Pirellula sp. SH-Sr6A: one gene and its partner. The protein of the gene in region 1 interacts with the protein of each later gene in a pairwise test. Links are inferred from orthologs where the notes say so. Each region holds a gene or a part of one and is shown on either strand. Other genes may lie near its edges. The genes, in order: recO and recR.

Region 1 (10,531 bases):
ATGAAGAAATCGATCGCGTCGAAATCGATCATCTCGAAGGACGTGCCACCGCCGTTCTCTTGACTCCCTACCCACCCGGAATTCCTCTTCTCATCCCCGGCGAGAGATTCAACAAATCGATCGTGGAGTACCTCCGTTTCGCTCGCAATTTCAACGAGCAGTTCCCCGGCTTCCACACCGATATCCACGGATTGGTCGAAGAAGAAGTCGACGGGAAACGCCGTTGCTACGTCGACTGCGTCCGAACCAAAGACTTGGAAGACATCATCGCCGCCGACGAGAGCGAGATTGCAGCGCTACCCTTGGTGATCACCCCTGGTGCCATGGGGTAGTTTCCTCCCTAGATCGATTCTTCCGATACTCCGATAGGTGCCCGTTCCGAGCACCTTCTAACCCCGAGTCCAAAGCGTTCACGACGCGCGGCTAGGGGCGGTCGATCCCCCCAAAAACCGATCCGGAGGTCTGGAGAATCTAGGCAAATACCCCCTTCTGTTATTAACAAGTATTCCACAATTTATGCTAGCATCTGGAAAAAAGGGGGGTGACTTGGGGGTATCGGTCAGGTTAGATTAGTGACCGTCGCGAGCCACGTAATTGCACTCTGTATGTGCGATTAAATGCCGTTAGCCGTGGCTCGATTCTGAAGCTCCAACCATAGAAAGAGCGAATGTTGCGATGTGCTTGCTAGCCATTCAATATCGCGTGGTTTCTGAAAGCCCCATACTTGTAGCAGCCAATCGAGAGGAGTTTTTTGACCGACGGAGTACAGGCCCGAGCATCCAAGCTGGCAAGCCTCGAATCCTTTGCCCGACTGACCAACGAAGTGGTGGAACCTGGTTGGGCGTAAATCAGCACGGTGTATTTGTCGGGATCTGCAACCGACGAACACTCGAACCGCTGGGTAGCAACCGCTCCCGAGGATTGCTCTGCAAAGAGGTCCTTCGGGGAAGCAACTCGCAATCCTGCATGGACCGCGCCCTCGAAGAACTTGACAAGCATCAATTTGAAGCTTGCAATTTGGTGATCGCAGACCGCGATCGCGGGTTCGTGATCCACCATGAGTACGAGAACGAAGTCATCGAGATGCGAGCTGGCCTCAATATCGTTGGCGCACGAAATTTGAACGACCCTCGCGATGAACGCGTTCAGCTTGCTAGCAGGCTGCTCACGCTCCAAACGCTGGATTCCCCTGTCAAGTTTCTTGCGGTGGCGAGCCGAGTCTTCGCACGTTCCCCAACCCCTACCGGCAGAGCCAATATGGTGATGCGCGGCGCGGATTACGGCACGGTCTCGAGCACGCTTATTGCGTTGGGGGCAAAACCCCGCGATGCCATCTACCAGTACTCCGATGGCCCCGCCGACGAAGCCCGTTACGAAGATTACTCGCCTCTTTTGCGAGATATCCTCAGCCGCGGCCTGCGAGAGTCGAAACCCAAAGCCGCGGCCGTTACCTCTGGCTTCGACGCATTGGACTAAGGCACTCATCTCTCGCCTCCTTTTAAGGCAACGATCTAGAGAACGCTTGGACATCCTCCCTAATCTGCTTCCGCGAGGGTGTCCAAGGTTCTGATCGAGTGGATCCGGTTATTCCGATTCTATCGATCCCTCTGCGATCCCCACTCGGATCTTCTCTCTCTGCGGCTTGTTTCACTCCACCTTCGCCGCGCAGCGACCTACGCTCCACCGATGGGGAACAATCCCCGAAAACCGCTTTCCCTTTTGATGCTCACCACCGCGAGTGGGTTCCCACGATGCTGGACAACTGCGCCAACGATTTCAAATCGCCAACGGCCGCGTCGTCGACCAACGGACCCCTCACAACCTCTTGGCCGTATCGGCAATTGCTACCCGTCTTGGCGTTTTTTTTAGTCGGGTGCATCTACTTGTTTTTTTCTCCCAACTACCAATGGTCCACCATCCTCCAATCCACACCCTACGGCGCGGACTTTTTGCAGGAATGGATCGGAGGGCACATGATCTGGAACGGACAGATCGGGTCGGTCTACTCCGAACAATTCATCGCCTCGCAACACGAGCCGATGGTCACCGGATTTGAGTGGGATGCCAATCAGTTTTTCCCTCCGGTCTACCCACCTCCCCATTATCTTTTCTTTTCCCCCTGGGGAGCCTTGCCGTATCGCTTTGCAGTGATGGGCTGGCTGGCGTTCTTACTCAGCGCCGCTTGCCTCGCATCGATTCTTCTGCAGTCCATCGAGGGACAAGCACCAGGCGTACGTCCCTATCTTTGGATTGCAGTGCTCCTCTTTCCGCCTCTACTCCTATCGATCACCTTGGCGCAAAAGAGCGTTCTATGGCTCCTCCTTTTTGTGATCGTATGCCGCTGGCTGAAACAGGAGCGATGGTTTGCAGCAGGACTGGTGGCCGGTCTAGTAACGATCAAGCCGACTCTCTGCTTCCTCCTCCCTCTCTTGATGGTCCTCGATCGCCGATGGCGATTTTTAGGTGGGATGGCTCTGTCGACGGCAGTCCTTTGGGGGGCTGCCATATGGTTCTTCCCGCAGGAAGCATGGGCCGGATTTCTGTCCATCGCATCGACCGCCGGTCGCTACACCGACCAACACGGTTTTCATCTCGATTGGTCCTGCAATCTGATCAGCTTGGCGAGCAGCCTGCCTATCGGTTGGTCTGGGTGGGGAAAGATGGCCATCAGTCTCCCGCTAGCCCTCTATGCGCTCCTCGCCGCCGTGGAAGATCGATCGCGCTGGAACGATCCCAAACGCTGGATGACGTGGATGCTGGCGACGATCCTGCTCAGTCCTCATTTTTACCATTACGATCTGTGCATCCTTCTGCTTCCGATCGTTTGGATGCTGGCGACTGACCCGCGACGCGGCATCTGTTACTTTGTCACCCTATCACTTGCCTTCGTGCTCGCGCCCGATGTGTATGCGCTCTGGCAAATCCCACTCCTACCCGTTGTCTTGCTAGGCATGCTGTGCGAGCTGCGATTGAGTTATCGACTTTCTAGCAGCATGTCGAGCCTTATCATCGCTCCACGATCAGGGTTACCGGACCGTCGTTGACGAGCGATACCTGCATGTCGGCACGAAAGATTCCCTTTTCGACCGAAACCCCTTGCGCGGCGACTTGCTCGCAGAAAAACTCATACAATTCGTTTGCGATCCCCGGCTCCTCCGCTTGATCGAAGCTAGGTCGCCGGCCTTTGATGCAATCGCCGTAGAGCGTGAACTGACTCACGATCAACATCGAGCCCGAAACATCGCGAACCGATAGGTTCATCTTTCCTGCTTCGTCGCTGAAGGCTCGGAGTCCGACACATTTTTCCGCAAGCCATTTTGCTGTTTCGCGGCAATCTCCCCTGCGGATTCCGAGGAGAACCATCCATCCTCGATCGATCTTGCCAACAACCGTTCCTTCAACCGTTACGGATGCTTTCGAAACACGCTGCAACACCGCTCGCATCATCCATCCTTACCAGCGGGCTTCCATCTGATCGACGATGTGGTTCGCCAATCGCTCCACCACTCTCATATTCGCCGTCGAAATCGATTGCCCCGCTTCTGGAACGAAGTCCGCGTTATCCGAAAAGAGGAAGCTCGTCTCTCCAGGTGGCAGAAAACGTGTCTCGACCAAAGGAAGATTGCGTCGATCGACCCAACTCATCTCGATAGACATCACCGTTTGAAGCAGACGAGGTTCGTCCGTTCCTGTTTCGCCGATCACTCGTTTGGAATCGCCCGTCATCCGGCAGGTAAGAATGGAATCTGCAGTACCCAAATCGGCCAGTTTGTAGGAGGTTCTTCGTTCGATCTCTTTTTGAAGCGTCTCGGTGAGCTGTACTCCCAACTCCGGTCGGAATGAATTGGATTTGATGATCGGAACGTGAATAGTCCGAACATCGTTTCGGTACAAGCTGCGCGTGCCGATGTTGTATCCCAAACATCCCGGAATACAAACCGACAGGAGCAACAGGAATACTCCACCCGCGAGGCTCTTGGTCATCTTCGAATCACTCCGCCTTCGACGGGAGTCGATTCCAAGAGCCTTGCCGTTCTCGCTTCGCGCTCTTTGCGGTCCGACTCGATCACTTCCTCAGGAAGGGGTTTGCGGAGCGGAGCGGTCTTATCGCGACTTGGAAACAGAACCGTCAACTCGGACAAATACGGAGTCGGTTCATCGGGCATCTCTTTCAGCTTGGCGAGCATATCCCGGGCAGGTTGTGCAAAGGCGGTTTGATCAAACTTTTCAATGATCTCCTCACACTTTAACCGCGCCGCGCCTGCCTCCCCTTTGTTGAATCGATACTCCGCATTGTGATAAAGCCTCTCCGCTTTGCGATTCACCAACTCGGTGTACATGCGGTCGATCTCATCTTTATCGCGGCGATAATCCTCCGGAAACTGTTTCAAATTCCGGAAGAACTTGTCCGCTTTGTCCAACGGATCGAAGGAATAATCGGGGCCTCGATAGGATTCGAGTGCGGATTTGATGCCGAGCAAATGAGCGCTGTAGAGATGTCGGGAATCGGGATATGTCATGATGAGCTCGTCATACGTATTGAGCGCCTCGATCCACTTTTGATTTCGGAAATGGCTCGATGCCAGTTCCATGGTTACGTCATCCGCAAGCTTCCCCGTCGGACTGTCGAGCCGCATCTTCTCCAAAACGCGGATACCATGTTTGGCTGTGTCATTCCACGGTTTCCGTTTGTCGGTGAAGTTCACATGGTAGAACTGATCATCGAACTGGTTCCAATAGAGTCCGATTTCCATCCGCCGTTTGTCGACATGGTCTTGATAGCGTGTGCGGGGGTAGTCTTTCACCAGCCTGACGTATCGATCTTCTGCCTTGGGATAGCGCTCGGCAAAGAAATAGCTTTCTGCAGCCATGAGAAGCGAGTCTTGATGCAGGTAGGAGCTGATCCAATTCTTTCCTGCCTCGTCGAACTGTTTCCCAGCCTTTTCAAACAACTCAGCGGCCGCGGCGATCTGGGAATCACGGGACTCTTCCGGGCTACTTTGCGCTTGTTTGAACAAGTCGATGGCCTGGCGATAGGTCTCCTCCGCTTGTTGAAACTGCGTCTTGGCCAGCGTGGGATTGGCGGGCCTGGTTCCGATCAAAGGAACATTTTTGAGCAATCCGGGCATATTGCTCTTCCGTTGTTTTTCGGCGAGTCGCCCCTCGGGACGCACGTAGTTCCCTTCGGCGTCTTGGTACCCCTCGATCGCTCGCTTGGCCAGATCGTATTCGTCCTCTTTCTTGGTGAGTCCCAGCGTCGCGCAGCCGGAAAGCGAAACGACCCAGGCGAAATGCATCCATCGAATCTGAGGTGCAATCCCAGACACGATCTGCACCATCCAAGTGCGAGGGTTCACCCGGAGGCTATGAAGCTTTTTGGTCTTCCTCAACGTTTTAGTTCCTCCAAGAAATCCATGAGTCGCAATCGCCGATCCGCTAAATGGGTAATGAACTTCTCCATCGCAAATCGAACTTCGCCTCGCGTGGTGGGGGATAGGTCCCGGTAACTACCCACGCTGTCGACCAGTCCATCGCCGTCCGATGCAACCATTCGCAGGAAAGTGATTGTCTCCTCGCGCAATCGCAGGACATACCGTTGACCTGCGAGGCAAGAATCACAAAGCACTCCTCCCGCGTCGATTCCGAACAAGTAGCTTCGGTTCCGCCCGGACTCTACAGAATTCCCGCATCCCGCGCAAAGCTCAAACGTCGGTAAATGACCAAGCGCTCGCAGGAATTCCATCTCAAATCGAAGCACGACCTTCGCAGGATCCTCCATTTCATCCAACTTAACGAACGACGCATCGAGAACGTCGAAATGTTCCTCCATGGGTTGATGGTTCTCGGTGAGCACATGCGTCAGCTCAGCGAGGTAATAGGCTGCGTAGAGTGATAGCAAAGAATGTTGACCACCTTTGAACCGACGCACCAATTTGGCCTCGGTAAGAATATCGAGGGTATCGTTCAGCTTCTCGATGAAGACAATCTGGGACTTGGCCAATAAATCGAGCGCGTTCTCAAACGGGCTCTTCAGCCGCCTAGCCCCCTTGGCCACCGCGGAGACTTTACCATGGGTGCGGGTGAACAGAGTCACCACCAAGCTTGTTTCGCTCCATGCGACCGAACGCAACAGGATCGCTTCGGACTTCTCCAACCCCATAGTTATTCCGCCAACCTGGGCTTGCCGCTCCACCCCAGCTTGTCTCTCAAGGCTTGGTAGTCATCATGCCCAGGGACACCGATCAACTGAAAGGACGAATCCGCGCGAGCGATGCGAACCTTCATATCTCGTTCTAGATGGCAAACCACCCGTCCGTCGACGACCAAGCTCGCGGTGGGATGATCGACTCGGAGCATCAGATCAAACACCCGATCCGCCGTATCGACAACCGGACGCATCGTCAGGGTATGGGGACTGATCGGACAGATCACAAAGGCTTGCAGATTTCGGCGTAGAATCGGTCCCCCTGCGGATAAATTATGCGCCGTCGAACCGATGGGAGTACTGATGATCAAGCCATCGCACGCATAGGTGGTGGCCAAGGCTGCGTCGATGAAAAGATCGATGTAAAGCATTGAATAAGGCGGTCCCCCGAGAATACTCGCTTCGTTCAGCCCGATCATCGAATGGAGCAATTCGTCTCCGCGATACACATCGCTCTGCAACATCAAATGACTGGTGAGGGTGAAATGCCCCTTCGCGATTTCGGGCCAAACATTCATGAATTTGTCGGGTTGTATCGCCGCCAGGAATCCGAGCTTCCCGAGATTCACTCCCAACACGGGCTTCTGCCGATGCTTCATCTGCCTCGCAGATTGCAGGATCGACCCGTCCCCGCCAAGCACCACGACGAGATCGGAAGTGCAATGCTCAAAGTCATATTCAAACGCTTTGTCGACCGCGACAATTTCGGCATGACGTTCGATGCAAGGCAGCAGTTTCGGCAACTCCGACTCCACCCGGGGTCGATTCGGTGCAGCGAGCACAACGACGCGAGGTTTCTCGCGCCCCAGGGACCTCCAAGATGCAACGGAGTGTTCAGACACGTGGCATCACACTCCCGCGTGGCTAGCGTCGGAGTAACGAGCGCTGAGAGTTCGGCAGGCGACTGCGATTCCAGCTGCATCCAAGCCTAGATCGGCGAGGAGGTCGTTCCTTTCACCATGCTCGATAAACCGATCGGGCAATCCGAGCGTCCGGAGACTTCGAGTATCCCAACCGTGCTGACAGGCCGTCTCCAGAACTGCCGAACCAAATCCACCCATCAAGGCACCTTCCTCAACCGTCACGACAAATCGGCATTCTTCGAACACTTGTGCAAGCATTTCCGTGTCGAGCGGTTTGATGAATCTCGCATTGATCACCGCTACCTCAATCCCCTCTTGCTTGAGAAGATCTGCAGCGGCTAAGGCCTGCTGCAACATGGCACCGCACGCGATGATGGCGCCATCGGTCGCCCAACGAATCGTTTCGGATTTCCCAAGCTCGATCGGCTGGCACGGGCGTTCAAACGTCAATGCAGACGATTTGGGATAGCGGATCGAAGTTGGACCATTGTGCTGCAGCGCGAACTCCAGCATCGGTTCTACTTCGGTGGCATCCCCAGGAGCCATCATGACGATATTCGGGAAAACGCGCATGTAGCCAATATCGAACACACCGTGGTGCGTCGGACCATCCGGGCCGGTCAATCCAGCTCGGTCCATCATCATGCAAACCGGAAGATTCTGCAGCGATACTTCTTGAAAGATCTGGTCGTACGAGCGTTGCATGAAGGTCGAATAAATGGCAACGATCGGACGCAACCCGGTTTTGGCTTGGCCAGCAGCGAAAGCGACCGCATGCGATTCACAGATTCCCACATCAAAAAAGCGATCGGCGAAGGCGTCGCGAACCGGTTCCAATTTGTTCCCTTGGCACATGGCCGCGGTCATCACCGTCACCTTTTCATTCTTATGCATCTGGCTCAAGATGGCATCGCGAGCGAAGTTGGTGAACGCAGGCTTCTCCAGGGTGGAGCGGACCTTGGGGGAACCATCTTCGTCCTCGAATGCAGGCGGAGTATGGAAGTAGACGGGATCCCGTTCCGCGGGCTTGTATCCTCGCCCTTTCTCGGTCACCACATGGAGCAACGTCGGACCTTTCTGATTCTTCACCATCTCCAAGTACTTTCGCATCAGATGGATGTCATGGCCGTCGATCGGACCGATATAGCGGAATCCAAACTCCTCGAACAACATGCCGCCGACCATCCCCGCCTTGACCCCCTCTTTGATTTGAGCCAAGAGTTTCTCTGCGGGATCGCCGAACAGCGGGAGCTTGTTGAGTACCTTCACTACCTCGCTCTTGAGCCCGGTATAGAAGGGGTTGGTTCGCAAACGATCCAGATAATTGGCGACCGCACCGACGCGTGGACAAATCGACATCTTGTTATCGTTGAGGATGACGATCAAGTCCGAGTTTAGCTCCCCGGCATTGTTCATCGCTTCAAAGACGATCCCCGACGGAAATGCTCCGTCCCCGATCACGGCGATGCTCTTTCGACTTCCTTCATTTTGAAGATCGTCGCCGCTCTTCAATCCGAGGGCGGTCGATACGGAACAGCCGGCATGGCCGGTCATAAACAAGTCATACTCACTTTCAGAAGGATTGGGGTAACCCATCAATCCCCCTTTCATGCGTATGCTCTGAAAATCGTTGTAACGACCGGTTATCAATTTATGTGGATAGATCTGATGCCCGGTGTCCCAGATCAATCGATCCCGTCGAAAGTCGAAAACACTATGCAACGCTAAACAGAGCTCCACGACTCCGAGATTCGAGGCAAAGTGAGCGGTACGGGTCGCCAAGAGATTGCAGAGCACATCTCGGATTTCGCTCCCCAACTGCTCGAGCTGCTCGATGCTCATCGAATGCAGAGATTCAGAGGACTCCAATTTCGAAAGCAGTTCGTGCATGCCTAGTGACTCCTGTCGATGATGTATTTTGCTAGTTGCTGAAGGGGCACTGCCGCAGCTCCATAAGGTTCCACCAACCGGACGGCCTTTAGAACCAATTCCCGGGCCTTCGCCCTGCTATCCTCCACCCCGTAAATGGAGGGATAAGTCAACTTGCCACGTTCCTGGTCTTTTCCAGTCCGTTTTCCAGTGTTCTCCGCGGTGCTCTCGACGTCCAGTAGGTCATCGGCGATTTGGAAAGCAATTCCGATTGCATCGCCATATTGGGACATCACGCGCAGATCTTTCTCCGATGCACCTGCCGCGATCCCCCCCAATTCGACCGATCCTCGAATCATCGCGCCTGTCTTGCGGGCATGGATCGATTGCAGCAACCTGCCGTCCCCTCCATGTTTCTCGGCCCATAAATCGTCGACTTGCCCCGCAACCATCCCCTCCGGTCCCGCCGCCTTGGCCAAGACCAGCAGGCTTTGCACTTGCTGACTAGGAGACATCTCCGATTCCATCAATGTCTGAAAAGCGAGTGCCTGCAGACCGTCCCCGGCCAGGATGGCCGTCGCCTCATCGAACTGGATGTGGCATGTCGGCCGTCCACGACGCAAATCGTCATCGTCCATCGCAGGCAAATCGTCATGGATGAGCGAGTAACAGTGGATCATTTCCAAAGCGATCGCAGAAGGAATCGCAGACGCGGCCGTACCACCGAGCGTTTCGCAGGCGAGCAAACAAAGGACCGGACGCAGTCTTTTTCCAGGTCCTAACAAGGAATACCGCATGGAATCCCGCAATCGATCGGGGCAATCCTCCGACAATCCTGCGATGCGTGTCTCCAAAGCCTGATCGATAAGCCCCGCGAGATGCTTCCAGCGTTCCTGAAGAGGGTCGATTGCGGTAGCCGTGGCGATGATAGTACCCTGGTGATTTTCGATGAGAAACGTCGCTGAATAGAAAAAAGTCCCCCTGGAAAGAGCCTTCCAACCCACCCCTGGCGGGCGAGCCAGTGCGATCCAAGAGTTCATGCGACAAATTGTAGCGTTTTGTCGAGTCCCGATCAGCTCTTTTGACTCCGTTTCAAGATCGGCCGCAACTCCTCCACAAAATCTTGAATGTCGCTAAACCGGCGGTACACGCTGGCGAACCGAACAAAAGCGACTTGGTCGACCTCCCGCAAATACTCCATGCACAGACCACCGATCTCCTCGCTCGAAACCTCTTTCTCGTACTGATCGAGGATGTGCGACTCGATTTCCGCGGCCAGTCGTTCGATTTGCTCGACACTGATCTTCCGTTTCCAACAGGCCGCTTGCAGTCCCCGAGCGATCTTAGCCCGGCTGAAATCTTGGTGGCTTCCGTCCCTCTTCACGACTTGTAGTAGCCCCTCCACTCGTTCGTAGGTGGTGAACCGACGACAACATTGATTGCAATATCGACGCCTGCGTATGGCCTTGCCGTCCTCGACACTCCTTGAATCGCGAACCGCGTCGTTGTCACTGGAACAGTAGGGGCAGCGCATGCTTCGATTTCCTCAATCCTTGGAAGACCTGGAGGTGACGGAGCCTCGACTCCATCCTAG
Region 2 (10,559 bases), 2.1 Mb from region 1 along the record:
GCCAACCTTGCCCGTCGCCGCCGCCCAAGCCACGACTTGCGCTGTGTTGTTGACACCGCCACCTGCAGTCGTCTCACCCAGTTCGTATTCGTCGTTTTTGAAGGTCAGCAATTGGTCGTCCGGCGTTCCAAACAAACCATCCTGCCCGATTTGATCGATCAAGAAACCGTCCATGATCGTGATCACATTATTGGTAAAGCTGGTGTGGGCAACACCGAGCAAGTGACCCATTTCGTGAACGATCGTGTCCGCAATACTCTGAGCAAAGGAGTCAGCCAGAGGAACGTTTCCTGCTCGCGGCGTGGTTTGGGCTTCGAAAATAGCCGCGTCCAGGAATGTAACTGCAGTGTCCTCACGGTTGAAGTTACCGATGTCGACCCATTCGGCGATACCATATAATCCCGCTGGGAAGCCATACTGGGGCGCATTACCACCGACGATCATGCGGGCCACATTGGGTTGTCCCCAAACGTCTGGATGTTCCAGACTGTTCAAGATTTCGATATCAAAGTCGCCAGGGTTACCGGTTTGGGAATACCATCCGTTCAAACTATCCTGTGCGAGCTGCAATCGAAGCTTTTGTTCGACCCGATTCATAATGTTGCGGATCAAAGCAGGCTCGTCCGCATCGGTAAGTCCCAACTGCGGAAGGGCTTGAGAAAGTCCCGGAATACGGACAGTGGAGGGAACCGCCGTCGGATTCAATCCCACGACATCCGAACGGAGAAACGCACCGTCGAAATCGACAAACAATTTTTGCTTGGTACCAATCGGCTCTTGCTCGATCGTCGGGCGATAGGCCCGCATATTGATGGAGTAGTTCAAGCTGGCATCATTGATGCTCAAGAAGTAACGACCATCGGTGTCGATCACGTAAGTGAGCGTGGAACCTCCCGTTGTGAAACGCGGAGACTTGTCGGGAATCGGTCGACCAACTGCGGGCGGATAAAAGGGCTGCTTGCTGTGGAGCAACTCTCGTCCAGCGGAATTGAACAAGGTGAGTCCCGGCTGAACGACACCAAGAGCATTGGCCCGGATGTCGATGATGTCCCCCTTCTTCAGATCGAAGGCAAAGTAGTCTTCGTCCCAGTTGTTGTTCATCTGACCGTTGACATTCACCACCGAGTTCTTGCCAGGGCCAATCCCGAATGGCAAAAAGTTGGCTTGGGAACGGACGGAGTTCGGTTCCGCTTCCGAGGTGGTGAACGGAGCGCCGCTTTCTCCGGAAAGCCCTCCCGTACCCGACGAGGTCGAGCTACCGCCGCCATATCGTGCGGTGAGCATGTTTCCGATTTGGACTCGGATGGCAGGGTCCGCGATACGCATTGTCGCTAACGCCGACTCGACACCAGGAGAAAAATCAGCAGCCATCAGTTCCCGCTTTTCGAGAGACTCAAGCTGAATTCCTCGTTTAGCTTGACGCTTCTTGGCTTTCTGCCATCGTTGAAGGAACTTCTTACCGGCAGCGAACTTACGTGGACTCAACATGAGATCCCCAAGGTGATAAACGGTTGGAAAAGAAACGCGGTTTACTTGGATCTAGCGAGGGACTTCATCCCACCAATTCGGGATGTCTGCCAATACAAGCGAATTTCCATCGTAGTTGGACGACTATGCGTGTCAACAAAACGAACCTGGTGTACGATGCGGGTTTTCCCCTCAAAGTTCCTCGGAATTCCTATTTTTGGTAGCTCCGGCTTAATCGTTTCAACCGGACCAGCTTCCCTCGTGAGATCCCTGCGACCGCGCATACCCTCTGGCGGCACCTTTTCCAAGATCCAGGGTGTTGGATCCCGTTAACCCTTCAAAAGACACCAAAGCAGCCGGAATGGAACCTGTTTTTTGTGCTAGGATTGGGGCTGAACTGATTGGCCTCGTTGAAGGAAACACGCTGCGTTCTGCAGGAAAAACTTGATGGATAGCAAAGAGAATTCTTCCCAGAGCATCTTGCTCGTCGACGACAGCTACGTCCTTCGTGACCGTTTGGCAGAAGCGTTCCAAGAACGTGGCTTCCGGGTCGAAGTGGCGGGAAACTGCGAGGAAGGAGTCGAGGTATTTCGTCGCAATCCCACCGATTTGGCCGTCGTCGATCTGCGTATGCCCGGTCGAACAGGCTTGACGGTCATCGCGGACCTCAAAGCGATCAAGCCTGAGGTCCAAGTCCTCATCCTTTCGGGGTTCGGAAGCATTGCCACCGCGATCGATGCGATCAAGCTCGGGGCCGCAAACTTCCTTCCTAAACCCGCTGACGCCGACGATATTCTCAGCGCTTTCAAGCGAGGAGGTTCGGAGGTGGAGGTCACGGAATCGAACGAAGAAATCCCGGTCCCGACTCTGGCTCAAGCCGAATGGGAACACATCCATCGTGTCCTCGCTGATTGCGATCAAAACATTTCGGAAGCAGCCCGACGCCTCGGGATCCATCGCCGATCCCTGCAGCGTAAACTTCGAAAGCGGGCACCATAACACGAGGATGTGGCCGTTTGAAGATTGGGCTAATCGGCTTCGACTTGCTCCTGCAACTCCGCCCAACGCATTTCGGCCGTCTCCAGCTCGGTACTCACTTTTTCCAGCTCCTCGTGAAGCCTCATCGCCTCCATGGGGTCGGTCGCTTTCATCAACTGCTCGTGCAGCGTTTTTCGCTGCCCATCCAGCTTCAAAATCGACTTCTCTAAGTTGGCGATCTCTTTCCGTATAAGCCTCTGGTCGTTGGATACGCCATCGCTAGGGTGCTTCTTTTTGTTCTGACTTCGCTCCTTGTCGGACTCCTTCGATTTCGCCGGTACACTGGTCGCACTGCGACGACCCGTTCTGGCGAACTCGGCATCGTCGATTTCCTGATTGACCATGTAGAGATAGGATTCGTAATTGCCGTGATAGTTCACCACAGTCCCGTCTTTCACCTCGATAATGCTCGTGGCGACACGGTTCATAAAGTGGCGATCGTGCGACGTGAAAATCACCGTTCCTTTGAATTCCAACAGTGCATTCGCCAGGGCGTCGACTGTCTCGACGTCCAAGTGGTTACCGGGCTCGTCGAGGACGAGTATGTTGTAATTTCCCAGTAGAATGGCGGCCATGCAGAGCCGGGCTCGCTCTCCTCCGCTGAGAACGGATACTTTTTTATTCACCGCTTCGCCGCGGAAAAGCATGGCGCCGGCTGTGTCCAAAATCGTCTGGGCTTTTGTCCCGGGAATGGCCTCATATTCCAGGTATTCCAGGACCGTTTTTTTCTCCGGTAGACTCGTGTAGACGTGCTGCGCATAGGTACCAATATTGCAACCGTGCCCCCATCGTACGTCCCCCGCTACCGGTTCGAGAGAGCGAACGATGGTGCGCAGCAAGGTCGTTTTTCCTTGGCCGTTGTCCCCTACAATCGCGGAACGCGATCCATGCTCGATCTCTATGTTGATGTCCTTCGCCACCGCCTTCCCTTCGTAGCCGATACTCAGCCCGATACACCGAACGGCAGGACCTCGCCTGGGTTCGACTTGCGGGGCGCGGATCACCGCCTTGGCCTGCTCGGACTGGATCTCAATGAACTCCAGCTTATCGAGCATCTTGCTCTTCGACTTTGCCCGAGTTGCAGTGCTGGCCCTCGCGCGATTCTTGTCGACAAACTCCTGAAGCTGCTTCCGCTTGCTCTCTGTCGCCGCGTTGACACGTTGATCGTGCTCGATCCTCTCTTGCTGATAGACGAGAAACTCCTCGATCTTGCCAGGGTACATCGTGAGCTTTCCGAGAGACAGGTCGAGCGTCGAGTCGCAAGTCGCCCCGAGGAAGGCTCGGTCGTGCGAGACGATCAAACAAGCCTCTCGAAAGTCCTTCAGAAAGTGCTCTAGCAGAATCTGGGTACGCAAATCGAGGAAGTTCGTCGGCTCGTCTAGCAAAAGCAAATTCGGTTCGTGCAGCAAAAGAGCGGCCAGCTTGACCCGGGTCTGCCAACCCCCAGACAACTCGCCCACCGGCCCTTCGAGATATCGCCCTTTAAGCTCGAATTGGCCGGCGACTTCGCCACACTTCCAATCGGGTTGACCGCTGTCCCGCATCAAAAACTGCAGCGAGGTCTCGCCGGGGAGAAAAGGATCGTGCTGGCGGAGATATCCGATCCGCAATTTCGGGTGCTTGACGATCTGCCCAGAATCCAATTCCTCGTCGCCTAGCAGGCACCGGAGCAACGTTGATTTTCCCGCTCCGTTTCGACCGACAAAACCCACCTTGGTGTCGCTCGTGATGGTGCACTCGGCGTTATCAAGCAGGATTTGATCACCATAACGCTTTGACGCTTGACGGATTTGCAACAACACACTCATCGATTTGGGGTGCTTTCTGGAAGCGGTTCAAAACGGGTTCGGCTCGCGGTTTCACTCTCGTTTGGTATGTTAACATCGCTCCTCGGAAGGACCAAGGAGCTCTTGGGAAGGTAGGCACACGAGAGCAGGATACGAGGCTATGACGGAGATTTCGCAGTCGGTCACGGAATTGATTGATCAACTGAGCAAATTGCCCGGAATCGGTCGGAAAACAGCGGAACGTCTCGCCTACCACCTGCTGCGAGTGCACGAGTCGGAAGCGTTCGCACTCTCCGATGCGATCCGGAGTGTCCGAGAAAACGTTCGCTACTGCTCCGTCTGTTTCAATCTCGCTGAAGGAGACTTGTGCACCATCTGTACCGACACTCGTCGCGATGCGTCCATTCTCTGTATCGTTGAGCAGCCGAGAGACTTGATTGCACTGGAACAGTCCGGGGTCTTCCAAGGCCATTATCACGTTCTTCTGGGGCGGATCGCGCCCCTCGATGGCATCGGCCCGGATCACTTGACGATCGAAGCCCTGGTCGATCGCGTCCGAACAGGTAATTACACCGAAGTCATCATGGCGACCAATCCCAATGTGGAAGGAGACGGTACGGCCCTGTTTATCTCCAATCAGCTCGCTGAGTACCCCGTCCGACTGACTCGACTCGCTCGGGGTGTCACGACGGGGAGTGTACTCGAGTTCACCAACAAAGAAATTCTCGCCGATGCCCTCAATGGACGCCAAAAACTGTGACATCGCAGGCGCTTGATAATTGCAATGTCCGATCTGCTAGCTTCGGTGAATCTATTTGCAATGCAACCTCGAGTTTTCACTTGGCGATTCAGATTTTTTGAAAGTTTCTAAGGCTTGCGAAACGCCCCTATGATTAGCGCAAAGGCTTAGTCGTGATCTCTGTATAGCAGTTCCATTGGACAGGGTGAATCGTCGTTGATTCATGGTTGAACTTTTTGTTGTGCTTCCCGCAACAAGACGCTACGATCGACCGAACTCTCCTACCAAATGGGATCCAGACGCCGACGAAGCCCCATTCGACGGCAAGCATCACCATTCTGCCTGACTGCTTCATTTATTCTTCCTACCGCGAGGTTATGTCATGGTCGTCAAACGTAGAGGCTTTACGCTCGTTGAGCTGTTGGTTGTCATCGCCATCATCGGGATCTTGGTTGGACTGCTGTTGCCTGCTGTCCAGGCCGCGCGGGAAGCGGCTCGCCGTATGAGTTGTTCGAACAACGTCAAACAAATCGGTTTGGCGATGCACAATTACCACGACACGCACCGCTCATTCCCCTATGGATCCTTCAATTTGCGAGAGGCATGGCCGGCTAACGGTTCCAATTGGCGAGCCTTGCTGTTGCCATTCATCGAGCAAGGCAATGTGTACAACCAACTCTCGTTCACCTTCACTTCCAACTTCATGTCGGGTGGAGCGGCAGGTGCTAATGCCTATTCGGGCAATGAAGTACTTATCAATCTGCTCGTCCCAACATATCGCTGTCCGTCGACGGCCTTCGAGCCTTTCCATATCGCTCCCGTGTCCAATAACGACGGGCGAGCCATGAATATCAGCTACGTAGGTATCCAAGGTGCTGCGCGCCCTGTTCCAGGAGGTGACCCCAACGTAGGAACCTTCGATTGTGGACACGGTTGGTCTTGTGAGAATGGAGTCCTATTTCCAAACGGTACGACCAAAATGTCGAGCATCACCGACGGAACATCAAACGTCATCTTCGTCTCCGACCAATCGGGGCTCGTTAATCGCGTGAACCGAACCTCGAACTACTACGGCGGATGGTTCGGATCCCGCCACCCTCGTCGCATCAATCAGGGCTGCGGAGATCTCTGGCAAACCGGTACGACCTGCGTCCGCTTTGCGCCAAACTCCAATATTGTTCAAACAGGTGCAACCGAAGCCATGTATCGAAATAACACGGTCATCAACTCCATGCACACCGGAGGTATCGAAGTTGGATTGGCGGACGGTTCCGTGCACTTTATCCCCAACTCCATCGACTTTCTCACGCTCAAACGTCTTTGCTGCCGACTCGATGGTGAAGTCACATCGATTGAACAATAGACTGCACCTGGAAGCTTCACCATTTCACATTCGATTGAAAGTACGATATGAACCGCCTATTTACTTGGATAGCTTTGTTTTGTTTTGGGATGAGTGCCGTTGGATGTTCGAACCCCAACCCTGTCGGAACCGTCAAAGGAACCGCTACGGTCAAAGGGAAGCCTTACAACAAAGCGGCTGTTATGTTTGTCAGCTTGGAGACCGGACATGGCGCTAGCGGAGACCTAGACGATCAAGGAAACTATCAGCTTTCCGATCCCATCCCGGTAGGTCAGTACACGGTCTATTTCGCTCCGAAGTCGATTGCACCTGAGGATGCCACCGCAGCGCCTCTTCCGATGCACATGGACAAAGCCGTCCCGGACAAGTATTGGAGCGAGTCGAGCTCCGACATCAAAGTCGATGTCAAAGAAGGTTCCAACGATATTCCGGTTGAAATCAAATGACCGAGTGATCTCTTCGAGGAACTCCTAAACTGAAACGACCTGGTTGGGACACCAACTAGGTCGTTGTTGTTATCGGGGACCTGTTCGGGGCTTCCCACGCTTCGGTCGAAACCGGGAACGGCGCCGCGAAGGTGTCGCGGACGGATCTTCCGACGGATGCACCATGAAGTTGGGTAAAGGTAGCCCGCTCGCGATGGCAGCGACCTGTTCGTGCGAAAGCGTTTTCCGGCGAGTTCCAAAGCCTCGGAACACAGGCAACTGCTGATCGGCAGAAATCATCTCCCGCCGGGAACGGATGAAGGGCTCATCACCCCATCCGCTGGGCATTTCTTGCCAATCCATCAATTGACTCGCGCAGTCAACCATGTAGTCCCAATAAGGACGGCGGTCTGTTTGCAAAAAGAGCTTGCCATCTGGCTTCAATCGCTCGATCAATAGCATGAAGAAGGCTGGGGAAAGCAGTCGACGCTCCGCTTGATCGGGATCGGAATACGGCTGCGGATGATAGATATGAAATTCGTCGACGGATTCAGGCCTGAGGTAATTCTCTAAAAATCGCCATCCATCGCAGACCAGAAACCGGACATTGCTCAAACCTCGTTGATTGCCCCGGCGCGTCGCATACCGAATCACCGTTGGAAGCAAGTCAATGGCGAGATGATCCCAACCCGGCCTTGCTAACGCCGAACCGATTGCAAAACGACCATTGCCACAGCCGATATCCACGGCAACGGGTGCTTCGCGTCCAAAGATCGAACCCAAGGCCAGTGGTCCCGCTTCAGGCAACTTCTTGATTCCGGTTTGCGTCCAACGCTCTTTCGGTTGGATGATGCCTGGAATGGGAACACCCATCTCAAGCTCTTGATCGCCCGGTTGCAATTCGACAGGCTTAGAACTTTGGTCACGACGTCGGTTCATCGACTTGTTTTTCCAGAAGCAAGGGATGCTCTATAAGCATGGGATGTTTCGACGTAGTGCTGCCAACCTCGCTCGATCAAGACCCGGTCGTCGGGCCCCACCTGGCGAACCACCTTCCCCGGCATCCCCATGACCAGGGAGTGCGGGGGAATGACCTTCCCCTCCGGAATGAGCGCGCCTGCGGCAATGATAGACCCAGTTCCGATCACCGACCCGTTCAGTAGTACCGCTCGAATGCCGATCAAGCATTCGTCTTCTACTGTTGCACCGTGTACGATTGCCCCATGTCCTACTGTAACGCGCTTCCCGACAACACACGGAAAGCCAGGATCGGCATGGAGGCAGCAATGATCTTGAATGTTGGTCTGGGCGCCGATGGAAATAGGTTCGCAATCGCCACGCAGTACCGCGCCAAACAAGATGCACGCTTCATTCCCCACCAACACTTCCCCGAGCAAGGTTGCGTTGGGGGCTACAAATGCGTCGGACGCAATCAACTCCGGTCGAAAGATCGTACGATTCAAGGGTACGGTCATGCGGCGCTCAGGTTTCTACGGCATGCGGGGCACGGAAATGCTCGGGCGCAATCGCTTTGAAATGCTCTGCGCATTTGTCGACCGCATAAAGAATCTGTTGGTTTGTGTGCGTCGAGTTGATAAAGAACCGCAGTCGTGCAGCGGATTCTTCTACTGCGGGGTACAAAATCGGCTGCACATTCACACCGGACTCGTTCATGCGACGCGACAGTAGCAGGGCGTGCAAGGAGTTTCCGGTGATGACAGGGACGACCGGCGTGTTTGCGCTCTTTCCAGTGTTCAATCCATGTTTGCGAGCCTCGTTCAAGAACAACGCGGACGCCTCATGCAACCTGTCAACCCGATTGGGTTCTCGCTCGATTACCTTCAACGATGCAATCGCAGCCGCGGTGTTCGCCGGCGAAAGACCAACACTGAACACGAACCCCGGAGTGGTGTACTTGAGATACTCAACTAGCTCTTTCTTTCCGGCGATGTAGCCACCGCAGGAGCCGAATGATTTGCTGAGAGTCCCCATCCAGATATCAACATCGGTTGGGTCGATGCCGAAGTGCTCTGCGATACCTCGACCATGAGTTCCCATCGTTCCGATGGAGTGCGCTTCGTCTACCATCAACCAACATTTGTGTTTCTTGCAGACTTCGATAAAGGCGGGGAGCTCGGGGTAATCCCCGTCCATGCTGTAGACACCTTCTACGATCACCAACACACGGCGATAGCGAGTCCGAAGTTCGGTCAACGCCTCATCCAAGGCTTCATAGCTGTTATGCGCAAATGCTCTACGGCGACTTCCCGATAGTATGGCCCCTTGGACGATGCTGTTGTGAGAAAGGGCATCGTGCAAAATCAAGTCATTGGGACCGGTTAGATGCCCGATGACCGTCTCGTTGGTCGAATGACCGCCGACGAAGACGACAGAATCCTCCACCCCGACCCAGCGAGCAATCTCCTGCTCGAGAACGCGGTGAATATCCTTCTCACCGCTCACCAATCGCGACGCCGATACACTCGTTCCGTACTTCTTTACCGATTGGATCACCGCCTCGGTGACGGTCGGGTCGCCGCTCATCCCAAGATAGTTGTAACTCGCAAAGCTAATCAACTGCCTCCCTGCCACGGTGGTCGTGTCGCGCGTCAACCCTTCGTGCACCGAGAAGTACGGGTTCGGGATGCCTGTCATGTCAAACTGCGACATCATCTGCTTGAGTCGCCGGTACTCCGGCATAAGCTCAAAACGATAGTCCTCCGGTGCAACTTCTCGTGGCGCGGGCTGGTCCGATTCCGAAGCGACCAAGTCCTCTCGAATTCGGTCTTTCCCGAAGTGCTGCTCGATAGCCTCGGCGATTTCTCGGACTGTTTCGATTTCTTGTAGAACTTCTTCGGGGAACCGTCCTCCCACCGCGTTTTCCAGCGTGTGCGCGATTTGGAGTCGCTCGAGACTATCCAATCCCAAATCGACGATGACGTTGGTGTCCAAGTCCAGGAGCTTGGCTCTCTCCTGCGCAACAGACTTCACCGCACGCCGTACCAACTCCACCACGGCGGGGTCAGGATCGCGTGTCTTCTTGGTTCCGGTGTTGCGTTGGAACCCGGACTTCAAATCGTCGACGGTCGCCGCAGCGATCATCGGCGATTGCCCTGGGAGCTCCTCTTCCCACGAAAGCCATTGGTGAATTACCCGAAAACTGTTTTCGCGGAATCCGCGGAGGCAAGCGTGCCGTTGAATCTTGCCCGACGACGTGCGCGGGAGCGAACCATGACGCACTAGGACGACGGCGTCCGGCGGTAGTTCATGGACCTGGGTCACCGCCCTCCGGATCGACTGCACCGCTGGGCCCCAATCCGCTTCGAGAGAACGCTGGACTTCGACCGCGATGATCAACCTTTCCCGAGGCCCCGAATCATCGGCGAATGCGGCCGCCGCGGACGAAGATATCGATTCGTGACATTGTTCGACCGTTTCCTCAATGTCCTGCGGGTAGCGGTTGACGCCGCGGACGATGATCAAGTCCTTCACGCGGCCAGCGACATAGAGTTGGTTTTCGCTCCAGAATCCCAAATCTCCTGTTCGCAAAAACGGCCCCTGCCCGTCCGATGTGATCGCTTGGAACGTCTCTTTGGACAGCTCCTCCTTCTCCCAATAACCTTTTCCAACGCTTGGGCTTTGAACCCAAATCTCGCCGATCAACTCATCCCCAAGCGGCTTCTTGGTCTCGGAGTCGACGATCAGAACTTTCTCGTTTTCCGTCGCACGACCACACCCCA

The links.
Region 2: the proteins of recO (region 1) and recR interact in binary tests that used the Escherichia coli proteins (3 or more experiments, as listed by UniProt). The link is inferred for Pirellula sp. SH-Sr6A from one-to-one orthologs.

The regions. Positions count from the first base shown.
Region 1 is NZ_CP011272.1:4,588,990-4,599,520, forward strand. The notes cover bases 4,274-7,150. They hold recO (DNA repair protein RecO), read right to left. Parts: upstream 6,161-7,150; coding sequence 5,387-6,160; downstream 4,274-5,386. Other genes in these bases: bamD (outer membrane protein assembly factor BamD), read right to left, coding at 4,274-5,390; VN12_RS17600 (NAD(+)/NADH kinase), read right to left, coding at 6,163-7,047; dxs (1-deoxy-D-xylulose-5-phosphate synthase), read right to left, coding at 7,054-7,150. Also shown: VN12_RS17565 (arginine/lysine/ornithine decarboxylase), read left to right, coding at 1-332; VN12_RS17570 (NRDE family protein), read left to right, coding at 676-1,476; VN12_RS17575 (glycosyltransferase family 87 protein), read left to right, coding at 1,752-3,044; dtd (D-aminoacyl-tRNA deacylase), read right to left, coding at 3,007-3,447; LPS assembly lipoprotein LptE, read right to left, coding at 3,454-3,984; more of bamD, read right to left, coding at 3,981-4,273; more of dxs, read right to left, coding at 7,151-8,958; VN12_RS17610 (polyprenyl synthetase family protein), read right to left, coding at 8,961-9,977; transcriptional regulator NrdR, read right to left, coding at 10,010-10,471. UniProt on the Escherichia coli protein: Involved in DNA repair and RecF pathway recombination.
Region 2 is NZ_CP011272.1:2,469,710-2,480,268, reverse strand. What follows is about bases 3,348-6,252. They hold recR (recombination mediator RecR), read left to right. Parts: upstream 3,348-4,452; coding sequence 4,453-5,052; downstream 5,053-6,252. Other genes in these bases: VN12_RS09685 (DUF1559 domain-containing protein), read left to right, coding at 5,414-6,252; VN12_RS09695 (ABC-F family ATP-binding cassette domain-containing protein), read right to left, coding at 3,348-4,313. Outside these bases: VN12_RS09705 (Ig-like domain-containing protein), read right to left, coding at 1-1,488; VN12_RS09700 (response regulator transcription factor), read left to right, coding at 1,915-2,466; more of VN12_RS09695, read right to left, coding at 2,496-3,347; more of VN12_RS09685, read left to right, coding at 6,253-6,394; VN12_RS09680 (carboxypeptidase regulatory-like domain-containing protein), read left to right, coding at 6,442-6,840; VN12_RS09675 (tRNA (guanine(46)-N(7))-methyltransferase TrmB), read right to left, coding at 6,910-7,758; VN12_RS09670 (gamma carbonic anhydrase family protein), read right to left, coding at 7,755-8,294; VN12_RS09665 (aminotransferase class I/II-fold pyridoxal phosphate-dependent enzyme), read right to left, coding at 8,302-10,559. UniProt on the Escherichia coli protein: May play a role in DNA repair. It seems to be involved in an RecBC-independent recombinational process of DNA repair. It may act with RecF and RecO.